2 regions of the Pelomonas parva genome follow, and region 1 is predicted to be linked to the other one. Evidence: predicted binding sites of a transcription regulator. Region 1 holds the regulator's gene; the other holds the start of a gene.
The links. Region 1 encodes FNR, which switches genes on or off when oxygen is low (the NO sensors DNR and NnrR bind a similar motif). Its sites were predicted from a motif close to TTGATNNNNATCAA; they were not measured.
Positions count from the first base shown of each region.

Region 2: a site for FNR is predicted at 2,033-2,046, ahead of ACG00Y_RS19450 (DUF2249 domain-containing protein). Genes of this name have one in related genera too.

Region 1 covers NZ_JBIGHV010000002.1:722,992-728,095, forward strand. Annotated here, with positions in the region: gene ACG00Y_RS06850 (nitrogen fixation protein FixH) at 47-268, shown strand; gene ACG00Y_RS06855 (hypothetical protein) at 265-558, shown strand; gene ACG00Y_RS06860 (NAD(P)/FAD-dependent oxidoreductase) at 500-1,843, opposite strand; gene fnr (fumarate/nitrate reduction transcriptional regulator Fnr) at 1,897-2,649, opposite strand; gene hemN (oxygen-independent coproporphyrinogen III oxidase) at 2,757-4,139, shown strand; gene ACG00Y_RS06875 (urease accessory protein UreH domain-containing protein) at 4,139-4,765, shown strand; gene icd (NADP-dependent isocitrate dehydrogenase) at 4,826-5,104, shown strand, end outside.
Region 2 covers NZ_JBIGHV010000007.1:224,315-229,418, reverse strand. Annotated here, with positions in the region: gene ACG00Y_RS19460 (NYN domain-containing protein) at 1-269, shown strand, start outside; gene ACG00Y_RS19455 (DNA/RNA non-specific endonuclease) at 294-989, opposite strand; gene ACG00Y_RS19450 (DUF2249 domain-containing protein) at 2,110-2,397, shown strand; gene ACG00Y_RS19445 (Rrf2 family transcriptional regulator) at 2,405-2,920, shown strand; gene ACG00Y_RS19440 (NnrS family protein) at 2,898-4,088, shown strand; gene ACG00Y_RS19435 (hypothetical protein) at 4,105-4,773, shown strand; gene ACG00Y_RS19430 (DUF3079 domain-containing protein) at 4,770-4,985, shown strand; gene ACG00Y_RS19425 (type IV pili methyl-accepting chemotaxis transducer N-terminal domain-containing protein) at 5,047-5,104, shown strand, end outside.

The DNA.
Region 1 (5,104 bases):
CGGCCCGGCGCTCGGCCCGACGGCATCGACAACTAAGGAGCCCACCATGGCCCAACTCACCCCTCACTCCTCCGCCTGGCGCGAGCCCATGGTCTGGCTCGTCGTGTCGGGCCCGGTGGCGGTCATCCTCGCCAGCATCGTCACGGTGACGCTGGCCATCCGCCACCCCGACCCGCCGCTGGTGACGCGTGCGACGACCGATGCCGCGCCCGCCCAGGCCGCGCGCAACCATGCCGCTACCGGCGTGGTGCCTGGAGCCAAGCCGTGACCGGCGCACCGGGGCCGTCGCGCATCGCTCGCTATGCGATGGCGGTGGCCTGGTCGTCCTTCCTCGCGGCCGGCGTGCTGGAGGCGATGGTGTTCGCCGTTGTCGACCCGCACGAACTGCGCTGGTTCGGCGGCGCGCCGGTGGAGCTGTCGGCGCAGGCTGTCTACACGCTCAGCTTCCTGATTTTCTGGGGCGTCATCGCCCTGGGCGCCAGCCTGGCGCTGCTGCTCGTCAACCTGCCGGCGGACGAGCCGAAGCCGCAGCGGCGCTCGCCGGGCTGGCCGCGCTGATGCCACCCGCCACCACGCGCGCATGGCGGTCGTGCGTCCAGTAGGCCCAGGCCCAGTCCACCAGCACGACGAAGCGGTTGCGAAAGCCGATCAGGAACCAGACGTGCGCAAACAGCCAGAACAGCCACGCGAAATAGCCTGAGAAGCGCAGTGGCCCGGCCGGTGTGTCGAGGTCGACGACCGCGCTGTTGCGGCCGATGGTGGCGAGGTTGCCGTAGTCGGCGTAGCGGAAGGCCTGCGTCGCCTCGCCGCGCAGCCGGCGCTGGATGTTGGCGGCGGCATAACGACCCATCTGCTTGGCGCCCGGTGACACGCCCGGCACGGGCCTGGGCTCGCGGCCCGGCACATGGCTGTGCGCGGCGGCCAAGTCGCCGATGACCTGGATGTTCGGGTGGCCCTGCAGGCTCAGGTCCGGCTCGACGACGACACGGCCGGCGCGGTCCAGCGTGCAGCCGGTGGCCTGGGCCAGCGTGCGGCCCAACGGCGACGCGGCCACGCCCGCCGCCCAGACGATGCAGCGGCTCAGCAGCCGCTCGTGGCCGGCGGCCGACGTGATGTCCAACCCCTCGGCGTCGATGCCGGTCACGCGGGCCGCCAGCTTCACCTCCACGCCCAGCGCCGTCAGCTGCTCGCGGGCGCGCTCGCACAGGCGCTCGGGCATGGACTGCAGTACGCGCGCGCCGCCTTCCACCAGCAGCACGCGTGCCTGGCGCGGGTCGATCCGGCGGAACTCGCCCGGCAGCGTGTGGCGGGCGATCTCGGCGAAGGTGCCGGCCAGCTCGACGCCGGTCGGCCCGCCGCCCACGACGACGAACTGCAGCAGCGCCGCACGCCTGGCCGGGTCGTCCTCACGCTCGGCCGCCTCGAAGGCCATCAGCACGCGCCTGCGGATCTCGAAGGCGTCGTCCAGTGTCTTCAACCCCGGCGCGAACGGCGCCCAGTCGTCGCGGCCGAAGTAGCTGTGCGTGGCGCCGGCGGCGACGATGAGATGGTCCCAGTGCAGCGTGGCGCCGTCCTTCAGCGCGACCGTGCGCGCCTGCGGATCGATGGCAACCACCTCACCGAGCAAGGTCGTCACGTTGCGCTGGCGCCGGAACAGGTGGCGTATCGGCGCGGCGATGGAAGGTGCCGACAAACCGGCGGTCGCCACCTGGTAGAGCAGCGGCTGGAACAGGTGGTGGTTGGTCTTGTCGACGAGGGTGATGTCGACATCGGCCGAGCGCAGGGCTCGCGCCGCCTCCAGGCCGCCAAAACCGCAGCCGATGATCAGGACTTGGGGACGCATGAATCCCATCCTACGCCCGGTTTTGTGCGGCGCAGCATGAGGGCCGGTGTCGTCTAGCAGCGGCTGTTGTTGACCAGCGCCTGCAGCCCGGCCTGGTTCAGGATGCGCAGCTGCCGCTGCTTCACCTCCAGCAGCCCGTCATCCTGGAACTTGGAGAAGGTGCGGCTGACGGTCTCCAGCTTCAGCCCGAGGTAGCTGCCGATCTCCTCGCGTGTCATGCGCAGCACCAGGGCGGACGGCGAGAAGCCGCGTGCCTGCAGACGTTGCGTCAGGTTCAGCAGGAAGGCGGCCAGCCGCTCCTCCGCGCGCATATTGCCCAGCAGCAGCATGACGCCATGGTCGCGCACGATCTCGCGGCTCATGATCTTGTGGAAGGAGTGCTGCAGCGACGTGAACTCGCGCGACAGGTCTTCGAGCTGGCTGTAGGCGATGACGCAGACGGACGAGTCCTCCAGCGCGACGGCGTCGCAGTGGTGGCGGTCGCTGCTGATGCCGTCCAGCCCGAGCAGCTCGCCGGCCATCTGGAAGCCGGTCACCTGGTCGCGGCCGTCCTCGCTGCCGACGCAGGTCTTGAAGAAGCCCGTGCGCACGGCATACAGCGCCTCGAAGCGCTCGCCGTTGCGGAACAGGTGCTCGCCACGCGTCACGCTGCGGCGGTTGCTGACCAGGCCGTCGAGCCGGTCGATCTCGCCCGCGTTCAAGCCGACCGGCAGGCACAGCTCGCGCAGGTTGCAACTGGCGCAGGCGACCTTGAGCGGTTCGATGGCGGGTGCGGCGGCCAAGTCAGAGTTTGTCGGCACGGGCATCGCGCGGGGCAGGGTGGTCAGCATGAACGGCATTCTTTGCCAGAGGACGCGCAGCGGCCTTGACGTGGATCAAGGCCCGGCGGTGCCTGTCTCGGCACAGTGGCGGCATGGCTGCCGTCACCGACCGTACTCTCGACACCGACCTCCTGCGCCGTCACGACGTGGCAGGCCCGCGCTACACGTCCTACCCCACGGCCGACCGCTTCGTCGAGGCCCACCAGGGCGCCCAGCACCTGCAGGCGCTGCGCCAGCGCGGCACGGCGCAGCCGCTGTCGGTCTATGTGCACATCCCGTTCTGCGAGCAGCTCTGCTACTACTGCGCCTGCAACAAGATCATCACCAAGCACCATGAACGCGCCGCGCCCTACCTGGCCGCGCTGAACGTGGAGATGGACCTGGTCGCCGAAGCCGTGGGTGGCCTTGCGCCGGTGTCGCAGCTGCACCTGGGCGGCGGCTCGCCAACCTTCCTGTCCGACGCCGAGCTGAGCACGCTGATGGACGCGCTGCGCCGCCGCTTCAAGCTGCTGCCGGGCGCCGAGCTGTCCATCGAGGTTGACCCGCGCACCGTCGACCTGCATCGCCTGGCCCATCTGCGGCTGCTGGGCTTCAACCGCCTGTCCTTCGGCGTGCAGGACTTCGATGCCGCCGTGCAGAAGGCCGTGCACCGCGTGCAGCCTTTTGCGCAGGTGGCCGCGCTGATGCAGAGCGCCCGCGAGCTGGGCTTCGCGTCCACCAACGTCGACCTGATCTACGGCCTGCCGCTGCAGACGCCGGCCAGCTTCGCCCGCACCATCGCGCAAGTCGCCGAGCTGCGGCCGGACCGCATCGCGATGTATGCCTACGCCCACCTGCCGCAGCGCTTCAAGCCGCAGCGGCGCATCGTCGCCGAGTTGCTGCCGCCGGCCGGCGACAAGCTGGCCATGCTGTCCGGCGCCATCAGCGCGCTGCTGGGCGAGGGCTACACCTACATCGGCATGGACCACTTCGCGCTGCCTGACGACCCGCTCGCCGTGGCCAAGCGGCAAGGCCTGCTGCACCGCGGCTTCCAGGGCTACTCGACGCAGCCGGACTGCGACCTCGTGGGCCTGGGCGTGTCGTCCATCAGCCGCGTGGGCGCCACCTATGCGCAGAACGCCAAGACGCTGGACGAGTACGAGGACGCGCTGCACCAGCGCCAACTGCCCGTGCAACGCGGCCTGGCGCTGACCCGCGACGACCTGCTGCGCCGCGCGGTCATCATGGCGCTGATGTGCCAGGGCCGTGTCGAGTTCGAGTCCATCGCGGCGTCGTATCTCGTCGATGTGCCGAGCTACTTCGCGCCGGAGCTGTTGCGGCTGACGCAGCTGGCTGCGCAAGGCCTGGTCGTGCTGGAGCCGGGCGCCATCCAGGTCACGCCGCTGGGCTGGTACTTCGTGCGCGCCGTGGCCCTGGTGTTCGACCGCTACCTGCAGGCCGACGCCAGCCGCGAGCGCTTCTCCAAGATCATTTGATGGCACTCGACGCGGCACTGATCGTGTCCGCCACGCTGATGGGCCTGGCCGGCATGCCGCATTGCGCGGCCATGTGCAGCGCGCCCTGTGCGCTGGCCGGCGGCAAGCGGCCGGTCGGCCTGCTGGCGGGGCGGCTGCTGGGCTACACGGCCGGCGGCGTGGTGGCGGCGGCTTCCGCCGAGGCGCTGGCGCGTGTGTCGCAGAACGTGACGCTGCTGCAGCCCGCCTGGGCGCTGCTGCAGGCGGCGCTGCTACTGTTCGGCCTGACGCTGCTGGCGCGCGGCCGCGTGCCGGCCTGGCTGGGCGCGGTCAGCTGGCGGCCACAACCCCGTCATGCCTTCGCCACCGGCATGGCCTGGGTGGCGATGCCTTGCGGCCTGCTGCATGCGGCGCTGTTGCTGGCCGGCCTGTCCGGCTCGCCGCTGAGCGGCGGCGCGGCCATGGCCGGCTTTGCGCTGGCCAGCACGCCGGGCCTCGTCATCGCGCCGCTGTGGCGGGCGCGGCTGCTCAGGCGCGGTGCGGGCGGCGACGTGCTGGCGCTGCGCCTGGCCGGCCTGGCGCTGGCGCTGGGCGCGGCCTGGGGGCTGGGGCATGGCGTCTGGGAGCGGCTGCTGCTGGCCTGCTGAGGCGCCCTAAACTCGCCGGGTCACGACCATTCCGCGCTCCCGTTCGCAGAGCCAGCAGCCATGTCCCACATCCAGGTGCCCGAAGGCGGCCAGAAGATCACCGTCAACGCCGACTTCTCGCTGAACGTCCCCGACCAGCCCATCATCCCCTTCATCGAAGGCGACGGTGTTGGCCTGGACGTGACGCCCGTGATGCTGAAGGTGGTCGATGCGGCGGTCGCCAAGGCCTACGGCGGCGCTCGCCAGATCCACTGGATGGAGGTCTACGCCGGCGAAAAGAGCACCCGCCTCTACGGCGCCGACACCTGGCTGCCCGCCGAGACGGTCCAGGCCGCGCGC
Region 2 (5,104 bases), on a different contig from region 1:
TCCCCATCGCGGTGGGTGAGAAGGCCATCACGCGGCCACCGGCGGACCCGGCCGCCGAAATCTTGCAGCGCGCAGTGCGGCTACTGGCCGAAGCGAAGGGAGAGCCCTGGGTCAACAAAGGCTCCGCCTGGCACATGGTCAAACGTCTAGACCCGACGTTTGACCCCAAAGACCACGGACACGCCAACTTCGCCGAGATGGTGAAAGCGCTGGACTCGGTTGTCGAGGTCAAGAAGGGCGAGTCCGACCACATGTTGCGCCTGCGCTGACCTTGGCCGTCAGGACCACCGCGACTATCGAGTCCGCATCGGCAACCACTCGACGGACGTCCGGCGCACCAGTTCTGCGTAGCTGATCGGCTTGGACGGCCTCTCATCGTCGCGGTTGGCCTGCCAGTGCACCCATGTCTGCCCGGTCTGCGCGTCGTGGACTAGCTTGAACAGATGGCTGGGCACGGCGACCCCATTGGGGCCGATCCGTTCACCGCCGTCGCCAAACACGGTGCCGGTCACCACATAGACATCCCCGACTGCTCGCTGGACGTACTTGCGCGTGTCCTGCTCGATCTTCGACCAGGCGCCAGAGTTGTGGCGAATCGACTGGGGGACCATGTTGGCCAGAGAGAACGACTGGGCCATCGCTTCTTCAGTCGCCATGTCGCCCGACGCCGCCATGTGCCCGCGGGAGTACCCGGACCGCTTGTAATCATCGAGCTCCGCGCGCTCCGAGCGTGGCAGGCGCGCATCGGCAAAGAAGCGATCTGAACGCTGGCGCTTGACGCCACCCAGGGCCCTCTTGTTCAGGCGCTGCGCCGAGAACACAGGTGTCTTCGTCACTCCGCTATGCAACACGGCGAAGCCATCAAAGCAGAGTTCCCGCAGCTTAGGTCCGGGTTGCAACGCAGGAGACTTCTGTCCCAGGAAGAACTGCGGGCACTGAGCAAACGATGTCGGCAGCCGCGCTGCTTCCAGCGAGGACTTGGAAGCCATCGCCCACGCCGGCAACGCAAGGATCAGGATCGCGAGAGGCCGGAGCCGGTTTGGAAATCCGCGCACGGAGTCAGTAGAAAGTTCAACGGGCTCGCATTGAACCATCGCCGTCTCATAGGCCTCGCGCTGGTAGCGGCTTCTCGGCTGACGGCGGCGTTCAACCACAGGCATCACCACGGATGCGCTACATTGGTCTCGTGCTTCGGCCCCCTGCTTTTCCTCCCTGAGCAGGCGCCTGTCATAGCAGCGAGAGGCGGCTCATCCAGACTTCGGCATGCCGTGCGCGTATCTGTCGCACAAGGCCCGGTTCAAGCCGTTGAACAGCCAAGTCTGCCGGCGACTGCTTCATGCCGGGCATCGTGAACTCGACGGCTGACCGCCAATGATGGCAACCGCGAAATGATTGCCCCCCCCGGGGTGCGGACTTCGGCTTTGGGCACTTATGCACAGTGCTCGATTATGAGTAGCTCAGTAGGTGCTCGTGCGACATCTCCCTCGTGCGGGGGGCGTGCCTGGGCTTCGAAACTGTCCATAGTTTCGTCATGCTCAAAGGCGTCAAACGCGATGAATCCTTGCTGGGGTGCGCGCCGCAGCTTCATCTCCAGCGTGCGGCGAACTGTTCCAATCTCAGGAATTTGATTGCCCCCTGCCGAGAGAGCACCTGTCACAACGGGCGATGTCGGTTGGGGCGGTGTGCCATCGTCATCGCGTCGGTGGCTGCCGCGTGGCAAGACTGTTGGACCTCAGTCTCGCCTCGTCGGAAATCAAACGTTATGTGCAGCGCGTCATCGCCCTTGACGCACGCAACGCCAGCATTCACGGGGCCTGCAGCCTATCGGTATCGGAGACCTGCACATAACTGAGCACTGTGCATAAGTGCCCAAAGCGGAAACTCGCCGAACTACAGCAACAGGCTGGCGACGACATCCAGTTTTGGTCGTGTGATGACCGCTGCGGCAAGCACCGGTCACTCGGCTTCCTGCGGGCTGCGTGACCGCTGCGGCTCGAGTTGACGCCTCCCACGCGAGCCCCAAGATCGTTGTTTGACGGAGATCAAGCGGTCCATGCCCGCTGCCTCCTAGCATTCATGCATATCAAATGCATGTTCTGGAGATCGCCAATGACACCCACCACCGACGACACGAAACTGGACCTGCGAGGCCGGGATGAGCGCGAGCAGCCTCATGGGGTGAGCAGCGCTTTTCGTCGCCTCGTCCCTTACGACTCGCTGGAAGTCATCGTCGATCGGAACGCTCAACCGCTTTGTGAGCAGCTGGGCCTGGAGCAGCCCGGCGCGTTTGCCTGGGAGGTTCTCGAAGACGGCCCGCACAACTGGCGTGTGCGCATCACCAAGCTTGCTGCGGACGCTGGCCGTGGACAGTGCTGCGGCTCATGCGGCTGCGCCTGAGCCGTCCGTGCGGCTCACCGCCTTCACCGACTACAGCCTGCGCGTGCTGATCTACCTGGCTTGCGAGCCGGACCGGCGCGTCACGGTCGCCGCCATCTCCGCGGCCTTCGACATCAAGCTCAACCACCTCACCAAGGTCGTTCACCAACTCGCCAGGCGCGGTTGGGTGACGACGGTGCGCGGCAAGGGCGGTGGCCTCATGCTGGGCCGGCCTGCCGAGCGGATCTGCATCGGTGACGTGGTGCGCGACGCCGAGGGCGAGCCACTGCCGGCCGAGTGCTTCTCGGCGCAGGCGAGCCGTTGTGCCATCGCCAATCACTGCCAGCTCAGGGGCGTGCTGGGCGAGGCCGTGACGGCCTTCTACGCCGTGCTGGACCGCTACACGCTGGCCGACATCGCCGGCAACCGGGGGGAACTGGTTCATCTGCTGCGCTTCACGGCGCCTGCCCAGGCGAATCGTGGCGGCGTTGTGCCGCCGCACCGCCAACGAAGTACACGACATGACCCACTTGCTCAGAATTGACGAACCCGCACGTGTGGCGCCAAGCGGTTTTGCGCTGTTGGCGCTGGGCTTCCGGCCGTTCTACCTGCTGGCCAGCGTCTTCGCGGCCTTGTCAGTGCCGCTGTGGGCCTTGCAGTTCTCGGGCCTGCTGGGGCAGCCCTACCTGGCCGGTCCGATCTGGCATGCCCACGAGATGCTGTTCGGCTTCACGCTGGCGGTCATCGTCGGCTTCCTGTTCACGGCCGGCCGCAACTGGGCCAACCTGCCCACGCCCACGGGTTGGAAGCTCGCGGCGCTGGCGGCGCTTTGGGTGGCCGCCCGGGTGCTGGTGCTGACGCCTTATGCACTGACCGCCGCAGTCACCAACGTCGCCTTTCCGCTGGCCGCCGCCATCGCGCTGGCCGTGCCCTTCGTGAAGGCCCGCAGCCGGCGCAACTACTTCTTCATCGGCCTGCTCGCCCTGCTGGCGCTGGCCGCCGGCTGTGTGCATCTGGCGCAGTTCGGCGTCGTCGCGGTGCCCGGCTGGATCGGCATCCAGGTGGCGCTGGACGTGGTGCTCTTCATCCTCGCCGTGGTGGGCGGGCGCGTCATCCCGATGTTCACGAACAACGGCGTGCCCGGCGCGGCCGCGGCACGCAATGCCTGGGTGGAGAAGGCGGCGCTGGGCGGTGTGCTGGCGCTGCTGGCCGCCGATGCCCTCGGGCTGCAGGGCGTGCCGCTGGCGGTGCTGACCCTCGCGGCCGGCGCCGCGCACGCCTGGCGCTGGGCGTTGTGGCAGCCCTGGCGCACGCTGCGGGTACCCATCGTGTGGGTGCTGCACCTGGCCTATCTGTGGGTGCCGGTGCACCTGCTGCTGCGCGCGCTGGCCGCAGCCGGCTGGCTGATGCCGTCGCTCGCCACGCATGCGCTGACCGTGGGCGCCGTGGGCGGCCTCGTCATCGGCATGATGACGCGCACCGCGCGCGGCCACACCGGGCGGCCCTTGAAGGCCGACCGCTACGAGGTCGCCTGCTACCTGCTGGTCGCGTCCGCCGCCGCCGTGCGCGTGATCCTGCCCCTGATCGCACCGGCCCTGTTCGTGCACGCCACGCTCGCCTCGGCTCTGCTGTGGTCGGCGGGCTTCGGCCTGTACGCGGTGCGCTACTGGCCCGTGCTGTCCCGCCCGCGCCTCGACGGCCGGCCCGGTTGATCCCTACGAGACCCCCATGAAACTGCCCGACTACTTTGCCGAGATCCCCCGCCTCACCGTGCAGGACCCGCTGGCCCGCGTGCTGGGCTGCGCCGAGGACGGCATCTTCGAGTACGGCTTCGCCGATGCCGTGCGGCTTGCCGGCCATTCCTGCGTGGCCGTCGCGTCGGCCTACTGGCTCACCTGGCTGGCGTTGGAGCACCTCTACCCGGACGGCCTGCCCCAGCGCGGCGGCATCAAGGTGGAGTTCCGCGACGACGTGCGCACCGGCGGCAGCGGTGTCGTCGCGACCGTGGTGCAGATGCTCACCGGCGCGGCGGGTGGCTCCGGCTTCAAGGGCCTGGGTGGGCGCTTCAGCCGGGCGGGCCTTATCCGCAGCAGACCCGACTTGTTGCTGGCGCTGCGCTTCACCCGGCTCGACAGCCATGCTGCGGTCGACGTCGGCGTGGACACCGCGTCCCTGCCCGGCCAGCCGGAGCTGGACGTGCTGGTGGCACTGCTGTCCTCAGGCAAGGCGACGCCGCAGCAGGAGGGCGAGCTGGGCGAACTCTGGCAGGCGCGCGTGCGCATGCTGCTCCTGGAGCGCGGGCGCGATCCCACCGTGTTCATGGTCCGGCCGGTGCAGCGGCTGCGCGGCGCGACCGGCCTTCCCCACATGCCGGAGGCCGCAGAGGCGTTGGCGTGAGCAAGAAGTTCCCGATCCGGCCGGCGAACCCCGGGCGCATCTGCTGGGGCTGCGACCGCTACTGCGCGGCCGAGTCGCTGCAGTGCGGCAACGGCTCGGTGGCCACGCCCCATCCCAGCGAACTGTTCGGCGACGACTGGATGAGCTGGGGCCTGGATGCCAGGGCGCCCGCAGGCGAAGCCGCCGGGCCAGCGGGGACGCTAGCGCAGTGAATCGCCGCCTTCCTTGCGCGAGATCAAGCTCACCCCGAAACGGTCTGCCCAGAATCTGTGCATGTTCAAAGGCTGGAATCGCGCGCGTCTCGCCACCAAGGTCGGCATCCTGGGTGCCG